2 regions of the Salisaeta longa DSM 21114 genome follow, and region 2 is predicted to be linked to the other one. Evidence: riboswitches for the same ligand, from Rfam matches in the RefSeq annotation. Region 2 holds a riboswitch; the other holds the start of a gene.

Region 1 (14,844 bases), 1.3 Mb from region 2:
GATGAGCCGATCGGCCACGTACATGTCCTCGGCCCCCACGCGCAGCTTGTCCATCAGAAACGAGCGCACCGCCTCGGGCATCGCGCGCTCCACCTCCAGCCGCACCACCGGAGCAAAGCGTCGCTCGCGCAGCCGCTCGGAGATCATCTCGATCAGGTCGTCGGCCTCCTCCTCGTCGCGCCGCACATCCGCGTTGCGCGTCACGCGAAAGGCATACACGCCCTCCACATCCATCCCCCGAAAGAGGGCATCGATGTGATGCGCAATCACTTGCTCCAGCGGCACAAACTGCAACGGATTAAGCAGCGGGACCCACCGCGGACGGCTGGTGGTGGGCACCTTCACGCGGGCAAAGTGCTTGGTGCCGCGGTCGGGGTGCCGCAGCACCACCGCAAGCGAGAGGCTCATGTTGGAGATAAAGGGGAACGGGCGGCCCGGATCGACCGCCAGCGGCGTGAGGATGGGAAAAATGTTTTTGTGGAAGTAGGTGTGGAGGCGCTCGCGCGTCTCCTCGTCGAGCGCATCGAAGGCGCGCACGCGCAGTCCGATGGCGTCATTCAAGGCCGGCGCAAGGGCCTCCGTCCACGTGGTGCCCAGGGCCCGGTACATGGGGCGCACGGCCTGAGCAATGAGGGCGAGCTGCTCCTCGGGGGTGCGGCCGTCGGGCGAGGGCGTGATGACGCCTGCTGCCGCCTGCCGCTTGAGGCCGCCCACGCGCTTGCGGATGAAGCCGTCGAGGTTGGATGCGGTGATGCCCAAGAACCGCACCCGCTCCAGAAGCGGCGTGCTTTCATCGCGGGCCATTTGCAGCACGCGCCAGTTGAAGTCGAGCCAGCTCAGCTCGCGGTTGAAGTAGAGGCTTGCGTGGTCAACGCTGGCGCCCTCGGGCACGGGTTGCGGCACGACCGCCCGCGGAGGGGCGTGGTTGTTGGACGGCGAAGGCGCGTCATCGGACGAACGAGGCATGGGGCGCACAGAAAGCAGGAGACAAACGACGAGGGGTCTTACCGTCGATGCGGCGGGTGGGTTGCGCGTGCTACGGCGCAACGCGAAGCACAATTTTACCTGCGTTCTCGTTGTTCTCCATCCGCTGGTGCGCGGCGGCCACATCCGTCCAATCCATGACGGAATCAATGACGGGCTGCAAGGTGCCATCCACAAAGCGCGGCATCGCGTAGCTCGCAAAATCCTGGGTGAGCTTCACCTTGTACGCCAGCGATCGAGACCGCAGGGTCGTCGCAATCAGGCGCGCGCGCTTCGCCATGAGGTCGCGCAAGCTAAACTGCTCAACGGTGGCACCGCCCAGGGTGGCCAGCTGAATGATGCGGCCATCCATCGCCAGGCTGTCGATGTTGCCCTGTACGTACGGCGCGCCAATGAAATCGAGGATGAGGTTGACGCCCTGTCCGTCCGTTAGGCGCGGCACCTGCGCGGCAAAATCCTCGGTGGTGTAGTCGATGGTCGCCTCGGCGCCAAGCGAGCGGCACAGATCGTGCTTTGGGGCAGAAGCGGTGATGTACGGATGCGCCTCGGCCGCCGTGGTCAGCTGAATGGCTGCGGTGCCCACCCCGCTCGCGCCCGCGTGGATAAGGACGTGGTCGCCCGTTCCCAGATCGCCCAGCCAATGCAAGGCCTGAAAGGCCGTCAAGAAGACTTCGGGAATGGCAGCGGCCTCTTCCATCGAGAGGCCCGGCGGGAGAGCCATCAACAGGTCTTTGTGGACGACGGCATACTCGGCATAGCCGCCGCCAGAAAGGAGCGCACACACGCGGTCCCCCGCCGACCAGTCGACAACGCCCGGGCCGGTCGCATCCACGGTGCCCGCCATCTCCAACCCCAAGATGTCTGAGGCGCCTTCCGGCGGCGGGTAGTGGCCCTTTCGCTGGAACGTGTCGGCGCGGTTGAGGGCCGTGGCCTGTACGCGTACGCGGACTTCATCGGGGCCCGGATCGGGCGTGGGCACCGGGCCGATGGTGAGGTTCGACGGCGGACCCGGTTCGGAGACAAGGACGGCGCGCATAAAACAGAGGCGTTTGTTAAAAGATAAGGGGGCCCTGTACCACCTTGGGCGGCCGGCGAATGATCCAAAGCCGCAGCATCACCCTCATGGAATATTCCCATAAGGCTTGTGGCAGTTGTCTATAACACCCCAAACGATGACCGATCTAAAAGTGAAATAATTGACACGAAGACGCCGCCTTCGTTTGCAATTACAATGAACGGATAATATCATGGCAGATGGTGAAAGCGCTTTCTGCAGCAGCGCGCCTTGCCATGAGACGCACCCAATGCCGAGGCACGGTGCACGCAGGGCCGTGTCATGCAGGCGATCGTTGAAGAAAGAAGTTGCGCGAGATGCACCCCGTTGTCCTCTATCAACAATGAGCAGCGAAGCGATATGTATCGAAAACTTACAACGTATGCTTTGGGCAGCCTCCTGCTGCTTGTGTTCAGCGTAGCGCCTGTTCAGGCGCAAGAGCGCGAGGTGAGCGGCACCGTAACCGAAGCGGCCACCGGCAATCCGTTACCGGGCGTTAACGTTACGGTGAAAGGCACCACCACTGGCACCATTACAAACGGCCAGGGCACATACACTCTCACCGTGCCGGGGCCCGATGCCACGCTCGTTTTCTCCTTCGTTGGTTTCCAGACCGAGGAGATCCCGGTCGGGACGAAAGAAACCATTGACGTGGCAATGGAAGCACAGGTGCAGGCTCTTGAGCAAATGGTTGTTGTGGGATATGGCACGCAGCGCCGGCAAGATATTTCAGGCGCGGTGTCGACGGTGGATGTAGCAGAAGCCAACGTGGGGCAAAATTCGAGCCCTACCGACCTGATTGAGGGCCGCGTGTCGGGCGTAAACATCGTGCAGAACAACGGCGAGCCCGGTGGAGGCGTTAAGGTACGCATCCGCGGCACCACATCGCTCAGCGCGAGCAGCGATCCGTTGTATGTGATTGATGGCGTGCCCATTACGAGCACGAATGCCACGCCGGGGGGACTTGCGCCCAGCGATATTGTCGCCTCGTCCTCATCGAACCCGTTGTCGCTCATCAACCCAAACGACATCAAGTCGATTCAGGTGCTGAAAGATGCAGCTGCAACGGCCATCTACGGGTCGCAGGGGGCCAACGGCGTAATCCTGATTGAAACGAAATCGGGCGATGCCGGCGGGCTTGAAGTGAGCTATAGCGGCGAGGTCTCGGCCTCGAACGTAGCCAACCCCCTCGATTTGCTGTCGGCCGACCAATACCGGCGCGCGCTCACTGACTTTGCGGGCTCGCAGGCGGCCGACGCGCTTGGTTCGGCGAACACCGACTGGCAACAGGAGGTCTTCCAAACGGCGGTCGCGCAAGATCATAACCTGTCGTTTTCGGGCGGAAACGAGTCGACCACGTATCGCGCCTCGTTGGGCTATCTCGATCAGCCGGGCGTGGTCACGAGCTCGGGCATCACGCGCTACACGGCGCGCGTCAACGCCAGCCAAAAGCTCTACGACGACAAGCTGCAGTTGAACCTGAATGTGACCGGTTCGCTGCTTGAGCGCGATCACGTGTTCTACGCGCAGTCGGCCGGTTTTCAGGGCGGCGTCTTTTCGAACATGCTGAAGTTCAACCCCACGTTTCCGGTGGTTGGCCAAGGCGGCAGCGCGCGGTTCTTCGAGTACTCGAACACCGTGATCAACCCGGTGGCCATTCAAAATCAGTTGGATGACTTTACCGAAAGCACGCGGCTGCTGGGCAACGTGTCGGCGTCGTACGACGTGCTGGAGAGCCTGACGGCGAAAGTGAACTTCGGGTACGACCAGACGAACGCCACCCGCCGGTCGTACATTCCGCAGGCCTCGCCCCTAGGGGCAACGCAAAGCGGCATCGCGCAGCAAACGGCGCGTGAGGTGTCGAGCGCCATCGTGCAGAGCACCCTTCAGTACCAGAAACAGCTCACGGATGTGCATCGCGTGGGTGTGCTCGCGGGCTACGAGTTCAAGCGCGAGACCTACGAGCAGATCGATGCTCAAACGCAGGGCTTTGTAACCGATGAACTCATTTACAACAACCTGGCCGGCGGCAACGACCCTCAACTGCCTGGCTCGGGCAAAGAGCAGATTGAACAGCTCTCGTTCTTTGGGCGCGTCGATTACAACTACGACGACCGTTACATCCTGCAGGGTACGCTCCGCCGCGACGGTGCCTCGGTGTTCGGGGCCAACAACAAGTATGCGTATTTCCCGGCCGGGTCGATTGCCTGGCGGGTAACCAACGAGTCGTTCATGGAGTCGGTCAACTGGCTGAATGAACTGAAAGTGCGCGCGTCGTACGGCCTGAGCGGCAACCAAGCCATTCCGCCGTACCAGACGCTGCAGCTGCTGGGCCCCGACCAATCCAACATTGCCGTCTTCGGATCGGGTGAGGCCGAGACCACCGGGTTTGCGCCCATCAACTTTGCCAACCCGAACCTGAAGTGGGAAACCACCACGTCGCTGAATGTGGGAATGGACTTCATCGTTGGGCGCTTCGATGGCACCATCGACGTGTACCAGAAGAAAACCGAGGACCTGTTGCTTTTCATCAGCGTGCCGCAGCCGGCCGTGGTGAGCCAGCGCCTCGAAAACATTGGCGCGGTGGAAAACACCGGTGTCGAGTTCTCGCTGAACACGCAGCTGTTTAACCGCGACAACTTTACTCTCAACGTGGGGGGTAACATCAGCTACAACAAGAACGAAGTGACCGATCTTGGCCAGCGCGGCACCATCTTCCTGACCCCGGTAAGCGGGGCCGGCCAAACGGGCACCAACGCGCAGATCATCCAGGAAGGCTCGCCCATCGGCACGTTTTACGGCCCGGTCTATGCCGGAACCAACGCGCAAGGGCAGCAGCTCTTCCTCACGGCCGATGGCGGCACCACAACCAATGTGGGCGACGCCGAGCGCCGGGTGATTGGCGATGCGCAGCCCGACTTCAACTACGGGTTCACGTTCTCGGGGCGGTATGGCAACTTTGACTTCAGCACGTTCTTCCGTGGGATCTATGGGAAAGACGTGTTCAACAATACCGCGCTGGAGTTCTCCACCAAGAACAACCTGAACCGTAACATCAACATGTTGGAAAGTGCGCTGGACGACGAGGCGGCTATCACGCCGGTGTATTCGTCCCGATGGATTCAAGACGCATCCTTCTTGCGTCTGGACAACCTGACCATCGGCTACACGCTGCCTATTGCGGAGCAACTGGGCATTCAGCGGGCTCGGATTTACTTCTCGGGGCAAAATCTCTTCGTGATCACGCCCTACAACGGGTACGATCCGGAGGTGAGCACCACGGCCAACGGTACCGATACGAGCGGCGGGCTGCGTAGTCTTGCGATTCCGGCCCTAGGCGTGGACTACACCAATTACCCGCGTGCACGCACCTTTACCTTTGGCGTAGACCTCGGCCTGTAAGCCGTTCCTTGCCCTCTGCATAGGCCTGTGCTCCGGGCGGCTAGCATCGCCCGGGGCACGGTCTCCAGCCGATTGCCGATTCAAACTCATGACGATTGATCCCATGACTGTATACGTACAACGATTGCTACAGCGAGTGCCTAGCGTATCGGCGCTCTTGGCTGTATGCCTGGCCGCTACCCTGCTTGCGGGGTGCGACCTGGACGAAGATCCGTTTAGCGTGGTCACCCCAAACGAGTTCTTTAAGACAGAGAGCGAGTTTGTGGCGGCCATCGCACCGGTATACGCTCAGGTCCGTGACTACCAAAACAACTACTTCAATATCTCGGAGCACTCCTCCGACGAGATTATGGTGCCCACCCGTGGCACCGATTGGGGAGATAATGGAAACTGGCGCCGGCTCACGCAGCATCAGTGGACGGCGCAGCATCCGAACATTGACGGCGCGTGGGTGAGCGCCTTTACCGGCGTGGCCCGTGCCAACTCGGTCCTTGCGGCGCTTAATAACACCCAGACCGATCTGGAGCAGGCGCCACAGTTTCGCGCTGAGCTGCGCTTCCTTCGGGCGTTCTTCTACTACCAGCTGCTTGACCTGTACGGCAACGTTCCGATTGTGGTGGAGCAGGGAAGCTCCTACGAGCAGTACCCGCAGCAGCCGGTGAGTAGCCAAGATCCGCCTGCGCAGCAAAGCCGCCGCGAGGTCTTCCGCTTCCTGATCGAAGAGCTCACGGGTTGCGCCGACTTGAGCGCTGTGAATGTACAAGACTGTGTGGAGAACCCAAGCGGCGGAGCTCTCGCCAATTTGCCGCCGTCCGTTGAATACGGACGCGCGAGCAAGTGGGCCGGCTACGGACTTTTGGCGCGCCTCTTCGTGAACGCTGAGGTGTACACCGGGCAGTTCACCGGTAACAACAGCTTCACGCCGGGGCTCTCGTTTTGGGAAGAAGCCGAAGCGGCCGCCGATGAGGTGATCTCCTCGGGGCAGTTCATGCTGGCCGACAACTACTTCGACAACTTTGCGGTCAGCAATGCCTCATCGCCCGAGATCATATGGCCGGCAACGTACAAGGCAGAGACGGGCTTGGGCCTCACCCTCAACATGCGGGTCATGCATTACAACATGATCCCCGAAACACCGTGGAACGGCTTCACGACGATTGCGGAGTTCTACAAAGGGTTTGACGTACAGGCAGGTCCAGATGGCCAAGTCGGCACGCGGGACGATGTGCGCAATGACGTGCGCACCCAGGGCTTTCTCGTGGGGCGCACCTACTCTGAGCCTAACACCGGGTGCTATGGCATCAACTGCTTTAGCAATGAGAACACGCCTACGGTGAAAGTGCGCGGCACCGATACGCCGCTTGACATCACGCTCGAAATTCCAAGCATAACGCTGGAAAGCAATCCCGCGATTGAGGCAGCCGGGGCCCGCCCGCTCAAGTTTGAGGTGGACCCGAACCAGACGGCCCAGTTCTCCAGCAACGACTTGCCGTTGTTCCGCCTGTCCGAGATGTATCTGATTCGGGCCGAGGCGCTCAATGAGATGGGACAGCCGTCGGCCGCGCGCGACGCCCTCATTCCACTGCGCGAGCGGGCCTATCCCGACTACCCGAACGAAGGCGCGGTGCCCACCGGGTTGTCCCAGGCCCAAATGCGTAGCCTCATCCTGCAGGAGCGCGGGCACGAGCACTACTACGAAGGGCTGCGTCGTCAAGACCTCGTCCGGTACCAGGTGAGCGGTGGCACGGCATCCGGAGGCCCCTACACGTCGCCCAGTGACCCGTACGCACCCACGTTCACGGCACCCTGGATCTTCAAGGATCAGAGCAATATGTACCGCATGCTCTTCCCGATACCGCAGCCGCAGCTTGATGCAAACAGCAAGCTCACGCAAAACTGCGGATACGGGGGCGGTCAGTGCCCGCCGGTGGGCTGAGGTTCGTCGGCATCCGCACATACAAATCACGTACAGCGCCTCGTCGGCTTTCTGCTGGCGGGGCGTTTTTTATGCGCACCGCGAGAATGCCCGTTCTAAACTGCGTTTGTGTATAGCTTCGGTTAAGGATGGGCGTATCTGTTGGATTTACCCGCGCCGCGCGCTACATTCACAAACGTTCATTGATACACGCTGCCGGTTCGTGCATTGCTGATGCACGATTAAAAGGGAACGCCAGGCGAGCCATAGGCTCGATGCTGGGGCTGTACCCGCAACTGTGTACCGGAGGCGCTTCGAGGTGAGGACGCGCGCGCCACTGTCTGCTCCCGCAGATGGGAAGGGGCGCGCCGAGCTGCTGAAAGCGCTGTACCTCCGGAAAGCCAGGAGACCTGCCGCGGACGTGCGTTTTGCCAATAACCTCCGGGATCTTGAGGTGTGGCGCTGTCTTCGGTTGCGCATGCGTGCGCTGAGCGCACGTCTGCAGGCATCGTGGCGGCCTACACCTTTTTGAGGGGCGGGCCGTTTATTTATGATGCACCGAACACTTCTTATCCTTTGGGCGCTCACGCTCGCTGGAAGCCTGTGCGCCGCACGCACCACGTGCGCGCAAGGGGCACCGCGTGATACGACGACAACGCCCGACACGTCGCGCGCGCCGCTGATGGAGGCGGTACTGCCGCGCCTGACCGTCATGGCTACGCGTCTTCCTACGGCCGCAGCGCAGGCGCCTGCCCGCATCGCTACGTTCGACTCGACCGCCCTGCTCACTACGGGGGCCCGCTCGGTGGCCACATTACTCCGCGAGCGGGCTGCGCTCCACGTTCGGCGCTACGGCCCGGGCGGCCTCGCCTCGGTGTCCATGCGCGGCACCGGCGCAGCCCAGACGCTCGTCCTGCTGGACGGGCATCGCATCGTCGATCCGCAACTCGGGCAGCTCGACTGGACGCTCCTCCCTACCGTCTTGCTGCAACAGGCCGAGGTGCTGCACGGGCCCGCCTCGGCCCTCTACGGATCGAGCGGCATCGGCGGGGCGGTGAATCTGCAAACTGTTGCGCCGCAACCTGCATTTCGCTTGAAGACGCAACTGCACGCGGGAGCGTTTGGCGCACGCGGGGGCAGCGGACTCATTACGGGCCGCGCTGGGCCGCTCAGCACGGTGGCCGCGGTATCCTACCGGCAAGCCGCCGGCGACTACTCCTACCGCAACGAGGCCCGCTTCCCGCCCACCCGTGTGGAGCGCACAAACGCCGATCGGCAGTTTGCGAATGCCTACGTCGCAACAGCCGTAACCACCGGCGCGCATCGCATCCGCGTCTCGGGGTGGTGGAGCCAGGCGGAGCGCGGCATTCCGGCGGCCGTGGGGGGCACGTCCGCGGCGCGGCAGTGGGACGAGAGCGTGCGCCTCTGGGCCACCGATACCTGGCAGCGTCCGTGGGGCACGCTCGACATTGGGGGGCTGGTGCAGCACAAAACCCTGCGCTACGTCGATCCGGCCCAAAACCTTGCCACTACCGGCCGCACATGGCTCGCCTCCGTCGACGTTACGGCGCGGCGGCCATGGGGCAACCGCTGGCGCGTGGCTTTCGGGGGCGATGCCCGCGGCGTCACGGCGCAGCATCCGCAGCTCGCAACCGCAGCACGCGAGGGCCACGCCAGTCTGTTTGCAAGCGGTAGCGGACGCTACGGCCGACTGACGGTGCACCCGGCCCTTCGCGTCGATGGCTACGCGCGGCCCGCGAGCAATGCAAGCGCTGTGGCCATCAGTCCGCGGCTTGGGCTCAACTGGCAGGTGGCGCGCGCGCCGCTGGTTGCCCTCAAGGCACAGGTTGGGCGCGCCTTTCGCATGCCCACGCTTAACGACCGGTACTGGCAGCCGGGCGGCAACCCGCAGCTGGCACCCGAGCGCAGCTGGAATACCGACGTGGGCGCGTACGTGCGGGGCGGCTGGTATCGGATGGAGGTGACGGCGTTTGCCAACTGGCGGTACAATCAGATTGTGTGGACGCCGCAGCCCGCCGGCTACTGGCGTCCGCAGAATGTGCAGAACGTGCGCGCGCTGGGCCTCGAGGCATCGGCCGAGCTGCACTGGACCCCCGCGGCGTCGTGGAGCCTGCGGCCGCGTGTGGCGGCCACCTACACCAACGCCCGCGACCGATCGGTGCGGGGCCGCCCGGGCTACAATACGCGCCTGCCCTTTCTGCCGGTAACGACCATCAAGCCATCGCTTACGGTGCAGTGGCACCGGTGGGCGCTCGACCTAAGTAGCCGCTACATTGGGGCGCGGCCCACGGGCGATGGCACGCGCGAGCCGTACCTCGTAACCGACGCGCACCTGCGCTGGCACACGCACATCGCCCAAACGCGCCTGGGCGCCACCCTTCAACTCCGCAACGCCCTAAACACGCAATACACCGTCGCCGACGGCCATCCAATGCCGCCGCGGCACCTACGCATCACCGTACGTCTTTCGCTTTAACCTATCGCAACCCACCACCGACCCATGCGCACAGTTCTGCACCGCCTGCTCGTTCTTTTTCTACTCGCTGGACTCAGCGGATGCGACCTGCTGGGCACCGAAGACGATGCCCCACCTGCCCCGGCACGCGTCGTTGTGGCCAACGCCGGCGCCTTCGGCAATCAAAACAGCAGCCTTACCTTCTACAACCCAACCAGCGACGCCACCGAGCGCCTGCCTGCCCAAGACGGATTTGCGTCGTACATCCAGAGCCTTGCGCGCTACGAGGAACGCCTCTACGTGGCCTTTGGCGAAACCGGCACCGTCGACATCTTCAACGCCGAAACCAACAGCCGCGTGGGTCAGCTCTCCGGCATTCCCAATCCCCGCTACGTCGCGTTCAGCGGCAATCAGGCATTCATCACGAGCCAGGATTACGCCAGCAACCCGCAGCCCGCGGTATACGTGGCCAATCTCGACACGCGCCAGATCGTCGACACCATTCCCGTGAGCGGATCGCCCGAGCGGATGGCCCTGGTGGGCGACCGGCTCTACGTGGCCGAGGGCAACCAAAACGGCACCCTCGCGGTGATTGACGCGACCAACCGTACAGTGATGGACGACGCCGTGCCCGTGGGATGCGACGTGCCCCGGGCGCTGGTACACGACGGCGATGGCGAACTGCTGGTCTTCTGCGCGGGCGCCACCATCTACAACGAAAACTTTGAGGTGGTCGATCGCACCAACGGCGCCATCCACGTGCTCGACCCCTCCACCAACACCATCACAACGGAAATTAGTCTGGACGGACAGCTGACCTCTGCCAGCCTGGGGCAGCGCGTGTGGCACAGCCCATCGGCCGATGTGGTGCATACGGTGGTGGGCGGCAACACCATCGTGCGTTTCAATACCGCGACGAACACGATTGCGGCGCGTATTCCGGATGATGGCGCACCCATTGGCACGCTGGCCTACGATGCGGCCGTGGAGCGGTTGTACGTGGGCCGGCTGGCGGCCGAGAATGGATTTGCGTCGGCCGGTACGGTGACCCTCCACCGCCCCGATGGCACACAAACCGGCTCGTTTCCCGCGGGCATCGCGCCGGCCGATGTGGTGCTGCAGCGGTCCACGCCGTAAGCGCTGTCTGATACCGTGGGTGCCCACTTGCTCTTGCACGCCCTTCATGATAACGATTGACCAAGCCCATGCACATTGACCGCTGCTACTGCTTCCAGAAAACCTTCGCCGAGCTGAAGGCCGTCGCCGAGGCGACAGGGGCGGCGTCGGTAGAAGCGCTGCAGGCCGAGGCTGTGTTTGGCCACAACTGTCAGCTGTGTCACCCGTACGTGCGGCGCATGCTGCGCACCGGCGACACCGTGTTCGACACGATCGTTGAGGCAGCCGATGAGCCGCCCACGCCGCAGCCCGCGCGCACGCCGTCCGACTGACGCGTTCTTCGCGGATCCCAGGCGCAAAGCGGCGGTTCGGACACAGCGGTACGCCCTCTTGTACTGACTCCCTTTGCTGTGTCTACGCTTCCGCGTCCGCTTTACGACACGTGGCCCGCGGCCCAACAACCGGCCGCAACGGCCCTGTGGGCATGGCATAGCGCCCTGGCGCGTCCGCAGGCGGTGGGCGGCGACGGGGCGTTTGGGTTCGACGACCACTTCTTTGCCGACGAGGCCGAGCGGGCAGCGGCGGGGGACGCGCTGCAGCTGCTGCCGGCCGGGGTTGCGCAGCCGGCGTACGAGGCCTGCGCGGCCCACGGGCTCGATCGTGCGCTGCTGGCCCGGCAGGTGCGCGCCGCCCGTCACCTGCACGGCCGCACGCGCTTCGCCACCGCGGCCGATCTGAATGCCTTTGTGCACGACTGGGCGGTTGCCCATGGCCACTTGTTGGCCGGCCTCGCCGGGCACAAACGGTTTGCGCGCAACCCCGTGGCCGAGCTCTCGCGCGGATTTTTTCTGCTCGGGCGCTTGTTGCAACTCCCCGATGACCTCGACGACGACCGGCTCTTCATTCCCGAAGCCGAACTGGATCAGCACGGCGTGCGGGACGTCCGACTCGTCGATGGCCGCATGAACGAGGACGTGCGGCGGCTGCTCTGGAAGCAATCGGTACGTATTCGCGATGCCCTGGGCCAGGGGCAACTGGTGCTGCGCGATGTGGACTGGCGGCTGCGCTTTCACCTCAAGCGCTACTGGCTTGGGGCCCTCGCGCACCTCGATGCGCTAGAGGCGGCCGGCTTCGATGTATGGGCGTATCGCCCGCTCCTGCCCTGGTATCAGCACGTACAAATTCACGTTCAGGCCTTCTTTGGCCGGGCCCTTAGCACGTAGCTCTCACCCACCTTCCCCTGTTGCCATGACCACCTACAAAGACGCCGGCGTTGATCTTGAAGCAGGCGACGACGCTGTTGATCGCATCAAGCCGCTGGTGCGCCAGACCTTCACGCCCGGCGTGCTCACCGATATTGGCGCGTTTGGCTCGTTCTTTGAGCTGGACCTCTCGGGGTACGAGCGGCCGGTGCTGGTGTCCTCGATCGACGGGGTGGGGACGAAGGTGAAGGTGGCAAGCCGCGCCGGGCGCTACGACACGGTGGGGCAGGATCTGGTGAACCACTGCGTGAACGACATTGCCGTGGGCGGGGCGGTGCCGCTGTACTTCTTGGATTACTACGCGACGGGCACCTTGCAGCCGGCGGTGGCCGAAGCCGTGGTGGGTGGATTTGCGACGGCGTGTGCGGCCAACGAATGCGCCTTGGTGGGCGGCGAGATTGCAGAGATGCCCGATGTGTATCCGGCGGATGCCTACGACCTGGCCGGGTGCATTGTGGGCCTCGTGGAGAAAGACAAGATTCTGGGACCGCAGCGGGTGTCGGCGGGCGACGTGCTCATTGGGCTGCCCTCCAATGGGCTGCATACCAACGGCTACACGCTGGCGCGCACGGTGCTCTTTGGCGCGTACGATGTGGACGATGCGCCGGAGGCGCTGGGCGGAGAAACCGTGGGCGAGGCGTTGCTGCGCGTGCATCGGTCGTACCTAGCAGCCATCCAGGCGCTGGTGGCCGAGGAGCTGGTCCACGCCTGCGCACACATCACCGGCGGCGGCCTGCCGGGCAACCTGCGCCGCGTCGTGCCCGAGGGCTGCGTAGCGGCTGTAGACTACGACGCCTGGACCCCGGGCCCGCTCTTCGATCTCATCCAAACCACCGGCGACGTGCCCACCGGCGACATGCGCCAGACGTTTAACATGGGCATCGGGCTGGTTGCCGTTGTTGCGCCGGATGCAGCCGATGCCGCGATGGAGACGTGGCGCGCAATGGGCGAGGCCCCCGTGCGCATTGGCACCGTGCGGCCGGCGTAAGGAGCGCTGCTCATCCAATGGCGCCGCTGTACACGTACCACCCCAGCCCGATGGTAAATGCAAAGGCGCCCCACAGCCCATGCTCGACGGTAACGAGCAGGGTGGAGTGCGAGCGCGTGTAGCGGTAGCCCAGCACCCAGCCGCTCACGGCCGTCATGAGCGGGGCCGTCCAGTTTGCAAACACGATATGCGCGAGTCCGAAGGCCACGCCGCTCACGGCAATTTTGGTGGCGCGTTGCGGAAAGAGCGCATCGTAGCGGTGAAAGAGGAACGCGCGGAAGATGACCTCTTGCGGGTAGACCGACACCACGGGGTAGGTGCACACGATGATGAGCCAGAGGCGCGGATGCTCACGCGGAAAGGACAGGAGCAGATCGGGCCGCAGGGCTGCCACGATGAGGACCGTGAGCGCGCCGCCCGCGAGAAAAAAGCGGCCGACAGTGCCCAGGTGCGACCGCGCCGCCGCCCGGTTCCAGAGGCGCGTGCGATCGAACGAGCGGTCGTAGTACAAGAGGGCGCCGCAGCCGAGCGCCAGGCCCATGAGGATCGGCGCAATGAGGCCGTCAAGGTGCATGCGCTGCGTGTACAGCAGCAGCGGAAGCCCCACGAACAGTAACGCAAACTCGGCCGCGAGGTACCACCGGAGGCCCGTTGCCGGAACCAGCGGCGCCTCGTGCAACCGATGGGCAGAAGGGGAGGAAGCCGTAGGCATACGCAGCTCACCGTTGATTCGTTGGTCGGCAGTAGGACGCCGTGTGCGGTAGACACGTACCAGCGGCACATGTTACGTGTCTCCGGTACGTGTCAAATAAACGGCAAACCGTTTCACCGACACGCGGCCCTCGGCGCATGCGTCATGCGTTTTCGGACGGTACGTACGTCTCACATCTGAAACAGCGTTTGGCGGGTGCGGTCTTGCGCCAGCTGATAGGCATCGTAGTGGCGGCGCGGGGCAATGCGGTCGATGCCCTGGGCTGCAAAATGCTCGACGACGGCGACGGCGCGGCCGCCCTCATGCTGCAGGGCCCACTGCGCGTGGCGCGCCAGGAGGGCGAGCTCTAGAGCCTGTCCAATGGTGCGCGCAAACCGACGGGCGCCGGCCTGCGGGGCCTGCTCGTCTTCTTTCGTGGCGTCGGAGAGCCAGCTGACCGCATTCCGAAACGCAGCCCGCGCAGTATCGACGGCTTGCTTCAGCTCCGGGGTTGTCACCGCGGCGGCGCAGCGGTTCAGCTCGTCGGTGAGGGCCTGCAAGTACCCATTGCGCCGCAGCGTCTGTAGGGCCACGAGCGACATCACGTTGGTCGTGCCTTCCCAAATGGGCAGGGCATGCACGTCGCGCATCAGGGCCGGGATGCCGGTGTCTTCGGCAAATCCGGCGCCGCCAAAGGCCTCCATGACCTCGCTGGTTACCTCCACCGCTTGCTTCGCAGTCGTCAGCTTCACGATGGGCGTGAGCGCCCGCAGCAGGTGTTGCTCGGTGGAAGACAGCGAGCCGGCCTCGCGTTTTCCCAGGAGCTCCACAAGGCGAAACGTGAGGTGAAACGCGCCCTCGTAGGTGGCCTGCAAGCCGGCCATGGTGTCGTAGTGGAGCGGCTTTTCAATGATGGGCGTGCCAAAGGCGGTGCGCGATCGGCTGAAGTCGCGCGC
Region 2 (14,844 bases):
AAGGCCAGGTCGTCCTTCGCGAGCTGGGCCTTCAGGTCCCAGTAGGTCGCCGGCACAAAGGTGATGCGCTCGCGCTCGCGCAGCACCAAGATGCGCACCGCCACGCTCTGCACGCGGCCCGCGGACAGCCGTGGCTTGATTTTGCGCCACAGCAGCGGCGAGATGGTGTAGCCCACCAGCCGATCGAGGATGCGCCGCGTCTCCTGCGCTTCCACCAGGTGCTGATCGATGTCGCGCGTCTCTTCCAGCGCCCGCTGGATGGCCTCCTCGGTGATCTCGTGAAAGACCATCCGCCGCACCGGAATGGACGGGTTGAGGACCTCCATAAGGTGCCAGCCAATCGACTCGCCCTCGCGGTCTTCATCGGTGGCGATGTACAGCTCGTCGGCGTCCTTCAGCTCCTTCCGAAGCTTCTGTACCACCTTTTTGCTGCGCCCCGAAACGACGTACAGCGGCTCGAACCCGTTGTCAACTTTTACGCCAAGGCGCGCCCAGTCTTTGTCTTTGTACGCTTTGGGGATCTCTTTGGCCGAGGCCGGCAGGTCGCGGATGTGGCCCATGCTGGCCTCAATCTTGTACCCGCGGCGCGGCAGAAAATTACGAATCGTTTTGGCCTTGGTAGGCGATTCAACGACGACAAGTCGCTTCATAGACAGAACAGCAGGTGCAAAGGAGCCCGAAGCCACGCAGATCGGAAGGCGCAGCGCGTTAGGCACGCCCGGTGCGGCGCGGACGTTCCGGCTGCACGTGATCTGCGCGTTAAGGGTGACGAACGTGTAGCAGTTGGCGTGCGGTGAGCAGCCAGTAGCCGCGCGGGCTGGGGGCAGCGTCGATGAGGGGGCGCGGGCTGCGGTAGCGGAGCACCGGTTGGTTGTCGTCGTCGACGCGAAGCACACGCCGGCGGGTGATGATCCATAGGCGGTTGTTGTGCACGGCCACCGTGCGAAGGCCGCGCAGCGGGGCGGCGGGCACGATGCGCACAAAGGTGCCGTAGCGATCGAAGACGGCCACGCGCTGGGCCCCGGCATCGGCCACGTACAGGTGCAGGCGATCGGCGGCAAGCGCGACGGGGGTTTGCAGGGGATGGGCGCTGCTGGGCGTGCCAATGAGGCGGGTCGGCTGGCGCTGGGCATCCCACTGCACGACGACGCCCGCCTCGGCATCGATGGCGTAGGTGGCGCCATGGGGCGCGGCGGCGACGGCGATGGGGCGGCCGCGAAGGCGCGGGCCTGCGGCGGCGTCTCCGAGGTCAAAGACCGGCTGCTGCGCGAAGGCCGCTTGGTTCGGGTCGGTGCGGCCTACGGGGAGGGCGCCCAGGTAGCTGCCGTCGCGCCCGTAGCGCTGGATGCGCCCATGGCCCGCATCGGCCACCAGAATCTCCAGCCCGTTGGTCGGATCCACATCGTGCGGGTCGCTGAGGGCCGAGGCGCTGCGCCCCTGTCCGCCAAAGGTGGTAAGGCGGGCCCCGGCGGGCGTGAACACGTGCACGGCGTCGGTGGCGGCATCGGTGACGTACACGCGTCCGGCGGGATCGGTGGCCAGCGCGGTGGCCGCGTCAAACCGAGCCACCACGGCGGTATCGGGCGGCATCCACAGCAGCAACGCCAGCAGCACAATCATGACGAGGTCGCCGGCAGTTCGCGGTCGATGATGCGCGCGGCGTGGCGCACGCTCTGCAGGCAAAAGCGCGCCAGCAAGTGCTCTTGCGCAGCTTCCGAGAGGTCGGCATGGTAGCCTTGGCGCTGCAGGCGGTCTTGCTGGGCCTGATACAGCGCGAGCGCTGCGGCGACCGATACGTTGAAGCTCTCGGTGAAGCCGTGCATGGGGATGACGACGTCGCCATCGGCGGCCGCGCGCATGGCATCGGTGACGCCGTTTTTTTCGTTGCCCACCACAAGCGCCGTCGGCTGGGTGCAATCCACGTCCGTTAGCGGGCGGGCTGCGTCGCTTAGGTAGAGCGTAAGGATCTGATAGCCGCGGGCGTGTAGCGCATCGGCACAGGCGGCGGGCGTCTCCCACCGGTGCACGTCGAGCCACTGCCCGGCCCCCTGCGCCGTGCGTTGCGAATGCTTGTAGCGCTCGTGGTTGCCTTCCACCACATGCAGCTCCTGGTAGCCCAGCCCCTCGGCCGAGCGCATCACCGCGCTTACGTTGCCGGTGTTTACAAGGCCCTCAATGACGGGGATGACGGTGCGGGTGCGCTGCCGTACGACGGAGGCGAGCCGCTCCATCCGCCGGGCGCGCATAAACGGACGCAGCGTCTCGATGACGGTGCGTGGCGAGAGGAGCCGGTCGCCCACGGGCAGCTGGCCCGTATCGGGCGCATGGGGCAACCCGGCGCGGCGCAGCAACCGGTTCATCTGATGGCGCGGCGTGGCCTCTTCCGTTGGCATATTTCGCATAGCATAATGAACCCTCATGGGCCCACCAACGTACGGATGCGCATCAACGCCCGCACGCCCGGGGCCCTGCATTGCTATCCCAAACGCTGATACAGCCATGACACGTTCCCGCTGGATACTTCCGCTCGTTGCGCTTGGCCTCCTCCTCATCGCGCCGCCCGCGGCTGCACAAACCGCTGGGTCGGTCATGCAGGACGTCATCGCGCGTTACGAGGAGCAGCTGGTCACCGTCGAAACCTATGTCATCGAAACCGACATGTACACGTCCTACAACCGGAAGGTGATGAAGGACGGAGCGCCGACGTACGAAACCAAAACCGTACTCAAGGGGCAGCCGGCGCTGGGGAATGGCATGCAGGCGCCGTCGTCCTTTGCGCAGCTCGACATGTTCCGGAAGATTGGCGAGCACGGCACCTATCGCGGTACCGAGACGGTGGACGGCCGCACCGCCCACGTGATCGACGTAGACAACCCGCAGGCCGTCACGCCCGATATGCCGCCACAGGTGGAGGCGATGACGTACTACGTCGACGCCGCGATGAACGTCCCCGTGCGCATGACCATCACCTCAAACGCGGGCCAGGGCTCCGCGCCCGGCACGATGGACATCACGTTCAGCGAGTACCAAACCACCGAGGGCCTTACCGTGCCGCATCGCATGACGTTCGATATGAATCTGGGCCAGAATATGACGCCCGAGCAGAAGCAGCAAATGCAGCAGATGATGGAGCGGATGAAAAACATGCCGGACGAGCAGCGCAAGCAAATGCAACAGATGATGGGCGATCGCTTTGAGATGATGCAGAAGATGCTCAACGACGAGCCCATCGTGATTACGGTGCAGCGCGTGTCGGTCAACGAGCCCATCGACGCCTCGGTGTTTGGCAATGGCCGTTCGTAACGGGCGCCTGCCGCGCATGCTTTCTGGACGCTTACCCTTGCTATGACGATTCTTGCGCTGGAAACGGCCACTGCAACCTGTGGCGTGGCCCTGTGGCACGAGGGCCGCGTGCAGGCCGAGGCGCACGTGCACCAGCCGCGCGTGCATGCGCAACGCCTCACGCCGCTGGTGGAAGCGGTGCTCGAACAGGCCGGATGTGCGCGTCGTGCGGTGGATGTCGTGGCCGTGTCCGAAGGTCCGGGGTCGTACACCGGCTTGCGGATTGGCGTGAGCACGGCCCTTGGCTGGGCCGAGGCGCTGGATGTGCCGGTGCTGGGCGTGTCAACGCTCGAAGCGCTGGCGGCGTCGGCCACGCCGTACGTTCCGCCCGGCGCGCGCCTCGTGGGCGCGCTCGACGCCCGCCGCGACGACGTGTATGCCGCCGCGTATGCCTGGGACGGCACGGCGCTGACGCTCCAGCGCGAGCCGACGGCGTGTGCAGCGGCTGCGGTGGCCGAATGGATCGACGAGGCCTCCCCAACGTGGATGATCGGCCCGGGGGCCGCGAAGTGTGCGGCGGCTTCGGCGCATGGCGTGACGGAGGTGCTCCCCGCGGCGTCGTGGGTGGCACGCCGGGCGGCCCATCACCTCGGCGCAGGCGCTACGCCGGTTGCGCGCACCGCGTTCGAGCCGTTCTACCTCAAGGCCTTTCACGGCACCCCGGCGCCCTCGCCCCTCGCGCGCCTCGACAGCTAGCCAAGCGCTGCCTGGAAAACAGTTTGCAAACTGCACCGGGCCGAGGGGTACTCATTGATGCGCTCCAGAGACCTTCCGGTGTAACGCTCGGTTGATCGGCCGCGAAGCGAACGGCGCCTCGGACGTACCGGAGGGCCTCGCGGCCACAATCATCGCTGTTTGAGCCCCCGGCGCAACGTTAGAGACGTCCCCGCGTGATGGACGCACAATGTGGTGCGTCCGCGCAGTCTACGGTCTACAGATAGGGTGCAAGTTCGATGATTGTAGCGAGACCCGGAGGTCGTCAGCTGTTCGCTTCGCCGCCGTGATTTTTTTCGTACATCTTTTTCATCCAGGAAAAAATGTACACCAGAGCCGAGGGGGCCGCTAAACAATTGTGTGGCACGTTTACACAATGTGGAAGATTGAAGCGGCTACTTTTTTATAGGCCGTCGCCGCCTGGTTGCGTTGCGTGCGAGCACAGAGCCCTACGCCGCATCGGCGCTTTGGGCGAGGCGGTGCGGGCGGTAGTGAAAGGTGTACGTGTCGGCATCCAGGTCTTCATCAACCGCGGTCACATCGTACCGGCGGATGTACTGCTCGTCGCGGGCCACCACCGGAAGGTCGTAGTGCGCGTTACGGTGCTTGAGGTGCTTGCCGGCGGCCCAGCGCTGCTCCACGAACGCCTGATGCCGGGCGAGGCGGGCGCGGTTGCGGCGGAGGCTCTCCAGGCAGGCCCGCTGCACGGTCTCGCGGACGACGGGCCGGAAAGCCGATTGAATCTCGTAGCCGATGCAGTGGCGGCGCGTGGCGGCCGCGGCGAGGGCGGTGGTGCCGGTGCCAATGAACGGATCGAGGACGAGGTCGTCGTACACCGAAAACATCTCGATGAGGCGGTAGGGCAGCGCCATCGGGAAGGCCCCCGAGCGGGCGCGCAGGGCCCGGTAGCGACGGGGCAACGTTTGCTCGGTGCCCTTCAGGTCCGTCCACAGATCCGAGAACCACCGGTTGCGTTCTTCCCAGAAGTATGCGCTCTCGCGGCGCGGGCGGCGTTCGTGCAAGGCGCGCGGCGAGCCCTTCTGAAAGATGAGAATGTGCTCGTGCTCTAGGGTCACGTACGCGTTCAATCCCAGCATGCCCGCGCCCATAAACTTGGTGGGCTTGTTGGTGGGCTTGTGCCACAAGATGCTTGGCAGCACCCGAAAGCCGAGCGTGCGGCATTGCTCGGTGGTGCGGGTGTGGTTGGGAAAGCGCCGGAACGACCCGTTAAAGGAGCGGGTGGCGTCGCCAATGTTGATGCACAACACGCCGCCGGGCATGAGGGCCCGGTAGCATTCGGCCCACACCGTGCGCAGCACCTCGTGCATAGCATCGAAGGCCGTGTCGTAGGCCTCCGCCTCGAAGGCCGCGCCCACCACATCGCTCAGCACGCAAAACGCCGGGTCCCACATCTCAATCATGGGATAGGGCGGCGAGGTCACGACCAGCGCCACCGACTCATCTGCCACGTCGGTCATCGACCGGGCATCTGCGAAGTGAACCGTCGTGCGCGTGGTCATCGAAGCGAGGCAGTCAGCAGCAGGAGCAGTAGCGGAGGGACGTACAGCATAGCCGGTGGCCCGCAGAAACGCAGGCACCGAGCAGCGCGCGACCACAGAAGAACGCCATCGTCACAACCCGGCGGGCGCGGCTTCGCAGGCGTCCAATCGCACGCCGGGCGACAAAAAAAGCCCGTCCCCGCAGAGGGAACGGGCGGCGGTGGAGCTACGGGGATTCGAACCCCGGACCTCTTGCATGCCATGCAAGCGCTCTACCAACTGAGCTATAGCCCCGCTGTAGCATTGCCCACAGTAGGGCGCGGGCCGCGCGATGTCAAGCCAACCCGTGCTCCAGGCCGGCGTTCCACGAACGATTCATACAGGCTGAACGGCTGTGCGTTGCGGGGCCTGTTGCGGGGCGCGATCGGAGAGCTGCACCCACGCCACCCACAGCGCAAACACCACCACGTAAAAGATGGTGGTGAGGCCAAAGCCGTGCAGCGGGTCGAAGGCGGCCGGCCAGTAGCGCTGCGCAAGCAGCATCACCATCACGCGCACCACGTTGGTCGCAAAGATGAGCCCGATGCCCGCCGGAATGAACTACAGCCGGTGCCGCCAGCGGCCAGGATACGCCACCACGAAGCCCATAAACAGTCCGATGGTGGTGAGCCCGTTGCAGCCGTTCACGATGCGCACGCCCACCACGCCGGGCAGCGTGAGGGTGCGCCCGCTCACCATCGCCTCGAAGCCCACAAGCTGAAGCAGCGTGCCGCTCAGGCTGGCCACCGTGGTAGAGAGCCAGCGGTCGAGCCGCCCGTCGGGCAGCAGCCACAAATCGTACACAACGTACCACAGCGCATAGACGGCCAGGCCCTTCAGGGCAAATCGTGCAAGGCGGCGGGTGGACGAATCGAAAGGCATGGGCGGCGGGGCGTTGCGCGGTATCACCAAAGACATGGTACCATAAGACCGACCGTCGATTAAGATCCGCGGGGGAGGCGAGCTGCTTGCATGACGGGCGCCGAATCGGCTACAGCCAGCCTTCGGCCGTGTACCAGGCGATGGTGCGGCGCACGCCTTCACCAATATCGACCGCCGGGGCGTAATTGAATGCGCGCTTGGCCTTTTCCGAGGAGCACTGCTTGCAGGCGTAGCGGATCTCGCGGGCCTTCTCGCGGTCGAGGGCGAGCGACTGGCCGGTCAGGCGGCTCCAGCCCTCGGCCAGCCACCCCACGGCGCCCACAAGCAGCGGCGGAACGGGGACGGTGAGCGCGGAGCGGTCGAGGGCCGCAGTAGCGGCTTCCTTCACGTCGTTCCAGCTGTAGATGGCCGGGCTGCCCAGAAAGTAGGTGTTGTCTACCGCCGCGTCCGACAGCGTGGCCCGGATGATGCCGTCCACCAGGTCGTCGACGTACACCAGACTGAGCGCGGGTGTGCTGCCGCGGCCCACGACGGGGCACACGCCCTTTTGCACGGCCTGGAAAAACGTCAGGATGTCGCGGTCGCGCGGGCCGTACACGGCGGGCGGCCGCACCACGGTGAGCGGGAGGGCCTCGGCGTACGAGGCCGTCAGGTCGTGCGAATCGCGTAGCGCCTCTTCCATGGCTGCTTTGCTGCGCCCGTAGCGGCTTACGGGCTCCAGGGGCGTGTCCTCGGTCGCCACGCCGTTGGTGCCGCGGCCCACGGCGGCCAGGCTGCTTGTAATCAGCACGCGCTGCACGTCGGGCGCGGCCTGCCGAATGGTGCCCAAGAGGTTCAGGGTGCCGGTCACGTTGGCCGCGTGAAAATCGGCGTAGGTGGGCGCCTGCGTGCGCCCGGCCAGGTGAAACACGTAGTCGGCGCCCTGCACGCCTTCCCACAGGGCCTCTACATCCGAGAGGTCGCCGCGCACCACGTCCACATTGAGCCCCGCGAGCCATTTGCGCCGCGAGCGTACCAGCGCCCGCACCGTAAATCCGCGATCGAGGAGCGCTTCTACAAGGTGGCTCCCAACGAAGCCGGTGCCTCCGGTAACAAAGGCAACGGGTGCAGCAGGCGGCGTAGGCATGAACGGCGGGCGATCAGGAAGGAAAAAGCAAACCAATGGAACGCTTTTTGTGATCAATTTGCCCGTGTCGTTGATCCGGCGCGGTAACGTTGCATTCTAACCAATGCTCGTGCGGAACCGCTTCCGCTGAATCTTCATACGGCATCGACGGTGTATTCCCCCGATCAACTATTGCGGTACCATGAGGCTTTCCAATGCTCCGCGCACCAGCCGTATCGGACTCGCCTGTGCCGGCGGCGTGGTGGAAGGGGCCATTTATGAAGTGGGTGCGCTGTGCGCGCTCGATGAGTCCATTGCGGGCGAAGACCTGCATGCGCTGGACACCTACGTAGGCGTGAGCTCGGGGGCGCTTTTGGGCAGCCTGCTGGCCAATGGCGTTTCGCCGCGCACCATGAGCCGCGCCGTGGTGTCGGAGGCCGACGACCCGACGCTCAACCTCGATCCGTCGTCGCTGTTTGCGCCAGCGTTTCGGGAATACGCCGGCCGCCTCGGGCGCCTTCCCACCACATTGGCTCGCGCCGTGGGGCATTACGCGCTGCATCCCGGCGACTTGTCCCTGCTGGGCGTGCTGTCCACGTTCGGCTCGATGGTGCCCACGGGCTTCTTTCACAACAAGGCCCTGGCGCGCTTTTTGGCGCGCACGTTTCGGCAGGCGGGGCGCACCAACGACTTCCGGCGGCTCGCGGCCGATCTGCGCGTGGTGGCGATGCACCTCGACTCGGCGGAAGTGGCTGTGTTTGGCGCGCCGGGCTACGATCACGTACCCATCTCGAAGGCCGTGCAAGCAAGCACTGCCCTGCCGGGCCTGTATTGTCCGGTGGAAATTGATGGGGAGCACTACATCGACGGCGTGGCGCGTCGCACGGTACACGCCAGCGTGGCGCTCGACAACGATGTCGACCTGCTGTTTTGCATCAACCCCATCGTGCCGGTGAACCTGCAGCTGGAGCAGCACGCCAAGCGCCTGTTTGAGCAGCACCGCATTGTGGATCATGGGCTGCCGGCGGTGCTCTCGCAGACCTTTCGGGCCATCGTCGATTCGCGCAAAACGACGGGCTTCAAGCGGTACGCGCACACCCATCCCGATGCCGACCTGGTGCTCATTGAGCCGGATTGCGAGGACAGCAGCCTTTTCTTTTCGAACATCTTTAGCTTCAGCAACCGCCACGACGTGTGCGAGCATGCCTACCAGGCCACGCGGGCCTACCTGCGTGCGCATGCCGACACGATTGATGCCAAGCTGCGCCGCCACGGGTTGTACCTGCGGCCGTCTGTGCTCGACGATCCGTCGCGCACGCTGTACCCGGCGCGCCAAGCCCTTGGGCAGCGGCGGCACCGCGTGATGCACGAAACCGATCAGGTGTTAGAGCGCCTCGATCGGGTGCTGGATCGCATTGAGCGAACCGCCGCTTAAGGAATTGCTGGACCGCATGTTGGCTTGCCGCTCGATCGTTCTAAAAGCTTTGCGCAGCGGCATTGCGAGAGCGGTATCCAGGGATGAACCAAAGCACCCAGGCGATCAGGAGCCAAAACGGACCAGCAATGAAAAACAGCAGCGTAAAGGTGACAATTCCTCTGAAGTTCAGTCCTGCGTACCCTGGAAGCTTCGTATTATTGTTCAGCGTAAGAGCCCAGATGAGTCCTCCAAAGCCAGCTGCGCTAAAAATAGCTCCGATGAACTTCAACACGAGAGTGAAATCTTGCGCCCCGCTTATATTTGAGAATGCTCTTATACCATCAAATGTGAGTCCGAGATAAATAATCCCGACTCCAGAAAATACAAGAAAGATGGTGTACGTAGCAATGAACGTTTTCTTTCGCATTTTATCGTAGCTTTATTCACAATAAGAATAGCTGCGTAACCATCAGGGAACCGCTCTTCACTGAGTATTGTTCGTGTGTGGCATCGTTCCGTCGGGATTGCCTTTGCTTCAAGAGGGAAGCGGCGGAAGCTGTGTGGGCCGGTCGTTGGCATCGAGCGCTACGAGCACGAACGAGCCGCTGCAGGCCTGCACCCGCGCGTGGCGGTCCATCGGCTCGGTGTACATGTCGACCTGCACCGTGAGAGAGGTGTCGCCGGTCGAAACTACGCGGGCCACGAGCTCCACGATGGTGCCTTCCGGCACGGGCTGCTTGAAGTCGATCTCGCTGCTGTGAACGGTGACGACCTTGGTGCGGCACCAGCGCGTGCCGCAGATGAACGCCGCCTGATCCATCCACGACATGGCCGTGCCGCCGAAAAGGGTGTGGTAGTGATTGGTGTCGCCGGGGAAAACGGGAAAGACCATTTTCGTTTCGGCGGCGTCGGCGGCCGGCGCGTTGGCGGGTGAAGACGTGGCAGCAGGAGCGGAGGTGGACATAGGGCACATCCGATAAATGAACGAAGCGGTGAGGGCAGAACGATTAGGCCTCGCAGGCCCGGCAGGCCAGCAGTTCTCGCGAGAGCTGTTGGGCGGCGTTTACGCTGTTCTGGTAGTAGAGCGACTTGATGCCCATCTTCCAGGCGTCGATGTATAGCTGGTTGATGGCTTTTACCGGTGTGCGCTTCGGGTCGATGGCCAAGTTGAGGGATTGCGACTGGTCGATGTGCTCCTGTCGCAGCGCGGCCTGCCGGATAATAGCCGCCTGACTGATCTCGCTAAACGTTTTGAATACCGCCTTCTCCTCGTCCGAAAGGATATCCAGGTGCTGCACGGAGCCATCCTGCAGGGCAATCTGCTCCCACACGGCTTCGGTGTTGTGCCCCTTGGCCTCCAGCACTTCCATGAGGTATGGATTCTTGTACGTGGTTTTTATTTTGGCGCGATCCTGCACGTAGTAGTTGCTTTTGAGCGGCTCGATGGACGGGCTCACCTGGCCGAGGATGAAGCTGCTCGACTTGGTGGGGGCAATGGCCATCGTCGTGGCATTGCGCCGCCCGTAGCCGTCCAGAACAGCCGGCTCGCCAAAGCGCTCGGCCAGCCGGGCCGAGGCGGCGTACGACCGCTCCTTGATGGTTTGGGTGAGGGTCGTGCTGCGGGCGTTGGCCTCCACCGACGCGAACGGAATCATGTGCGACTGCAGGTACGAGTGCCAGCCCAAAATGCCGATCCCAATGGCCCGGTGGCGCCGTGCAAACCGCACCGCGCGGCCCATGTGCGGGATGTCTGCGGCCTTGTCAATGAACTCCTGCATCACCGCATCCAGGAAGTAGGTCAGCATCTCAACCGCGTCCGTGCCCTTCCACTCGTCAAAGTGGAGCGCATTCATCGACGAGAGGCAACACACAAAGCTTTCGTCTGCGGTTGAAGGAAGCGCGATCTCCGAGCAGAGATTACTTGCGTGCACGTTGTAGCCCTGGTCTTTGTACACCTGCGGGCGTCCGCGCTGTACGTTGTCGCGAAAGAGAATGTACGGAATGCCGGTGTGCATGCGGGCTTGCAGGACCTTTGCCCACAGGTCGCGCTTCGCCGTGTCGCCGTCAATCATTGCCTTCATCCAGGCATCGCCCACCACCACGCCGTAGTGCATCGTCTGGATGGCGTCGCCCTCGGTTTGGATGTTGAGCCATTCCTCCACATCGTCGTGCTCGATGTCGATGTATCCGGCAAAGTGGCCCCGGCGCGTTTCGCCCTGGCTTACGACGTTGATGATGGTGTCGAAGAGTTGTGCAAACGGATAGGTGCCGTTGGAAGCGCCGTTGTTGGTGATGGGCACGCCGCGGGGGCGAATGGCGCCAAAGTAGCCGCTGGTGCCGCCGCCCACTTTGGTCATCATACCCACTTCGGCGTGGGCGTCGAGGATGGACGCCATCGAGTCGCCGATGTACGACCCGTAGCAGCTGATGGGCAGCCCGCGGTCGAGTCCAAAGTTCGCCCACACGGGCGAGGCGAGCGAGTAGTACCCGCGGCCCATGTAGTCGTAGAAGCGGTCGGCGAAGCCGTCCATGCCCAACACCGCTTCGGCCCGGTCGGCAATCTGCCGGATGCGCTGTTCGGGCGAGACGCCGGGCAGCAGGTAGCCGCGGCGAAGAAAGGTGCGGGCGTCGTCATTCAGCCAGGAGAAAGCAGCCATGCGAAAGTCTTAAGTCTAAGCGAAACGGACGGGACAAAACGTGTAAGGCGCGCTGCAAAGACGTGCTAGAACAGATCGTCGCTGGTCACGCTCTGGGTCATCTTGGAGTAGGCCGTGCTGCGCTTCGAGAAGAAGTCGTTGCCCTTGGTGAGCAGAATCTCTTCGTAGAACCAGCGGCTGGCGTCGAGCGCCGCCGGATCGACGTCAAAGAGGGGCTCCACCGAAACGTTACGCAGCGACCGGTTGAAGCGGTCGCGCACGAAGGCATCAACGACCGGGCGCGGGAGGAAGTCGAGCGTGCCCGCTGCAAAGATCCAGTCCAGCACGCGCGCCTCGGCCCGGTAGGCCCGCTCGCAGGCCGCGCGCACCCGGGCGTCAAACGCAGGACCGAACCACGCGGGGTGCTCCGCCCGCAGTTCCTCGATGAGGGCCAGCCCAAACAGGCCGTGAATTTGCTCCTCTTTCGACGTAGCCTCCACGATGTTGGCAACGCCCTTGAACCGCTTCTCGTGCTTGTCGAATGACAGCATGATGAGAAACTGGCTGAAGAGGCTCACGTGCTCGATGAAAATCGAGAACAGCACAATCGCATGCACGAAGTCGGCGTCCTCGGCCGCAGCGGCCCCGCGAAGGGCGTCGTTTAGGTAGGCCACCCGGTCGTTGAGCGCCGGGATGGTATCGAGCGCGGCAAAGGCGTCGTTGAGGCCCAGCCGCTCCAGCAAGTGGGCGTAGGCATCCATATGCCGCACCTCGCTCTCGGCAAAGGTGAGGCCCACAGCGCCAATTTCGGGCTTGGGCAGGCGCTTGTAGAGATCGCCCCAAAACGTTTTGACGGCCACCTCTACCTGCGCGATGGCCAGCATGGTTTTGCGAATGACGCTGCGCTCCGTGTCGGAGCAGGCCACGCGAAAATCTTGGATGTCGCCGGTGACGTTGAATTCGTCGTGCACCCAGTACGACTGCCGGATGGCCGTTTTGTAGCGCAGCAGGTGGGGGTATTCGTAGGGCTTGAGGTTGACGCGGGCGTCGAAGAGGCTCATGAGGGTACGGAGTCGTCCAGCAAAACAGAACAGGCCGTGAGGACGGGCCCGGTACAGGGCCGAGTTGCCTCGCGGGCGTGGCATCCGCGCAAGCTGACATCCGTGGGAGGGCCGACGCGCCAAAGAGATGGACCGTAGGGCAGGCGACGGCGGCCGTGCGGGCGACGTCGCGATGCGACGCGCCGATGAGCCGACAAAGCATACCGTGCAGGACCACAACCCTAGGACGCGTAGGGGACGCTCGCACGGAGCGCCGTGGGCCGCGTTCGCTGAGCGGGCAATCGGACTGTAACCGTTGCGCGACAGTGCCGGACTTTCACCGAACTTCCCCCGAGTGCTGGTGCGGTACGAGCGCCCCAGCCGCCGTGCCCTGACAGCACAGCCTCTGCGAATGCGTAGCTTGACTCGAATGTAGCCCCAAGGTAGGACCGGCGGCCGACAGTGTCAATGCCTGGGGTGCCGGCGACGAGAAAAAAGGGACGGAAGCCGCCGGGTGCCGTTCCTAAAGGGTTTTCAGACAGGGCGTACGTAGCCTATCAGGCATTTACGCCGTTCGACGCTTCCTCGCGGGTCCCGGGCGTCATGGCCGGCGGGTGGTCTACCGCATACAGCGGCAGGCGCACCGAGACCTGCGTGCCCTCGCCCTTGCGACTCGCCACAGCGATGGAGCCGTCCATCATGTTGACGAGCTTGCGGGTTACGGCAAGGCCAAGACCAGTCCCTTCAAACGATCGGCTGTCGCCCGACGATTCCTGCCGGAAGGCGTCGTAGAGCTTGGGGATGAAGGCTTCGTCGATGCCCACGCCGGTGTCGGCAATGGTGAGCAGCGCATCCGGCGGATCGGGGGTCGTGCGGGCGGTGATGCGGCCGCCGGGCTCCGTAAACTTGAGCGCATTGCTCAGCAGATGGGTAAGCACCAGGTGCAAGGCGGCGGGATCGGCATAGGCCTGCACGGGCGCGGGGGGCGGCTCGATGCGCAGCGTGAGGTTCGCATCGCGGGCCTGTTCGCGAAACGGATCGGCGGCCTCGTGGAGCGCGTCGGCAAGGGCCACGCGCTGGGGCCGCAGCGCCACGGCGCCCGCTTCCAGTTGTGACAGATGAAGCAGCGACTCGAGCGTATGAAGCAGGCGGCGGCCGTTTTCGTTGATGTGCCGCAAAAACCGGTCGGTGGTGGCATCGGGCGACTCGTCGCGGAGGGCTTCCGAAAACCCGATGATGGACGTAAGCGGCGTGCGAAACTCATGGCTCATGTTGGCGAGCACGGCCGACTTTAAGCGGTTCATGTCTTCGGCTTCTTCTTTGGCCTGCCGGAGATCATGCGTGCGCCGGGTCACCTCGCGGCGTAGCGTCCAGGTCCACGCTGCACCGGCGCCCAGCAGCACCAGCAAGCCGACCACCACGAGGAGCAGGAGCCGCGTGGGGGGCGCGGGCGACGGGGAGAGGGCTTCAGCATCGAGCGCCATCCAGCGTTGGTAGATCCTAGCGTGCGTTTGAGCCGTGATGCTCGCCAGCGCTTTGTTCAGCACGTGCTGCAACATGGCCTGATCGCGCGGCACGCCAAAGCGGAGGGCATAGCGGTAGCCGGTGCGGCTGGCCACGCGAAGGTTGGGCAGCTGGGCCGCCTCGATGGCCGCGCCAGCCACGGGAAGGGACAGCACCATGCCATCCACAAGACCAAACGCGGCCTTCTCAAGACCCGTCTGGATGTCGGGCACCTTGCGGTAGTGCACCTTGGGGTAGCGATTTTCGAGATACGATGCCACGGCGTATCGATCGACCACCGCCACGGTATGACCGTCGAGCCGTTCGAGGCTGAGGGGCGCTTCGGCCTGCGCCCGCACGAGGAGCACGGTGGGCACGGTGAGGTAGGGTTCGGTAAACCGAAGGTACCGGCTACGGGCGGTTGTCTTTTGGATGGCCGCGCTCAAATCGGCACGGCCGTTCCGTAGGCTGTCGAGCACCGCGCGCCAGGTGGGTGCCCGCACGATGTGGAGCCGCATGCCGAGGCGCTTAATGGCGACGGCCAAATAATCGGGCGCGAGCCCCACCGGCTGGCCGGACGGGCCGTAGGACTCGATCGGCGCGTAGTCTGGGATGGGCGCGTAGCGGATGACCGGGTGGCGCGCGATCCAGGCTCGCTCGCGGGCCG

What was found. Region 2 has a riboswitch for cobalamin ahead of SALLO_RS0107575 (ribonucleotide-diphosphate reductase subunit beta). Riboswitches for the same ligand answer to the same signal wherever they lie in the genome.
Region 1: it holds a riboswitch for cobalamin, as region 2 does, so the genes downstream of both, SALLO_RS0113150 (TonB-dependent receptor plug domain-containing protein) here and SALLO_RS0107575 (ribonucleotide-diphosphate reductase subunit beta) in region 2, are expected to answer to the same signal.

What each region holds. Positions count from the first base shown of each region.
Region 1 covers NZ_ATTH01000001.1:3,141,594-3,156,437, forward strand. Annotated here, with positions in the region: gene ppk1 (polyphosphate kinase 1) at 1-966, opposite strand, end outside; gene SALLO_RS0113135 (NAD(P)H-quinone oxidoreductase) at 1,037-2,020, opposite strand; gene SALLO_RS17245 (SusC/RagA family TonB-linked outer membrane protein) at 2,399-5,440, shown strand; gene SALLO_RS0113145 (RagB/SusD family nutrient uptake outer membrane protein) at 5,544-7,376, shown strand; cobalamin riboswitch at 7,556-7,787, shown strand; gene SALLO_RS0113150 (TonB-dependent receptor plug domain-containing protein) at 7,906-9,852, shown strand; gene SALLO_RS17250 (DUF5074 domain-containing protein) at 9,877-10,968, shown strand; gene SALLO_RS17255 ((2Fe-2S)-binding protein) at 11,037-11,279, shown strand; gene SALLO_RS0113165 (squalene/phytoene synthase family protein) at 11,358-12,170, shown strand; gene purM (phosphoribosylformylglycinamidine cyclo-ligase) at 12,196-13,197, shown strand; gene SALLO_RS0113175 (CPBP family intramembrane glutamic endopeptidase) at 13,208-13,909, opposite strand; gene SALLO_RS0113180 (acyl-CoA dehydrogenase family protein) at 14,080-14,844, opposite strand, start outside.
Region 2 covers NZ_ATTH01000001.1:1,839,651-1,854,494, reverse strand. Annotated here, with positions in the region: gene topA (type I DNA topoisomerase) at 1-650, opposite strand, end outside; gene SALLO_RS0107635 (NHL repeat-containing protein) at 760-1,620, opposite strand; gene SALLO_RS0107630 (TrmH family RNA methyltransferase) at 1,617-2,393, opposite strand; gene SALLO_RS15985 (LolA-like protein) at 2,500-3,303, shown strand; gene tsaB (tRNA (adenosine(37)-N6)-threonylcarbamoyltransferase complex dimerization subunit type 1 TsaB) at 3,346-4,038, shown strand; gene SALLO_RS15980 (DNA-methyltransferase) at 4,506-5,576, opposite strand; tRNA gene SALLO_RS0107610 (tRNA-Ala) at 5,777-5,849, opposite strand; gene SALLO_RS18150 (hypothetical protein) at 5,931-6,140, opposite strand; gene SALLO_RS17770 (archaeosortase/exosortase family protein) at 6,156-6,476, opposite strand; gene SALLO_RS0107600 (NAD-dependent epimerase/dehydratase family protein) at 6,586-7,602, opposite strand; gene SALLO_RS0107595 (patatin-like phospholipase family protein) at 7,784-9,016, shown strand; gene SALLO_RS0107590 (hypothetical protein) at 9,057-9,425, opposite strand; gene SALLO_RS0107585 (acyl-CoA thioesterase) at 9,534-9,962, opposite strand; gene SALLO_RS0107580 (ribonucleoside-diphosphate reductase subunit alpha) at 10,006-11,655, opposite strand; gene SALLO_RS0107575 (ribonucleotide-diphosphate reductase subunit beta) at 11,721-12,695, opposite strand; adenosylcobalamin-variant (AdoCbl-variant) riboswitch at 12,963-13,040, opposite strand; gene SALLO_RS0107570 (ATP-binding protein) at 13,232-14,844, opposite strand, start outside.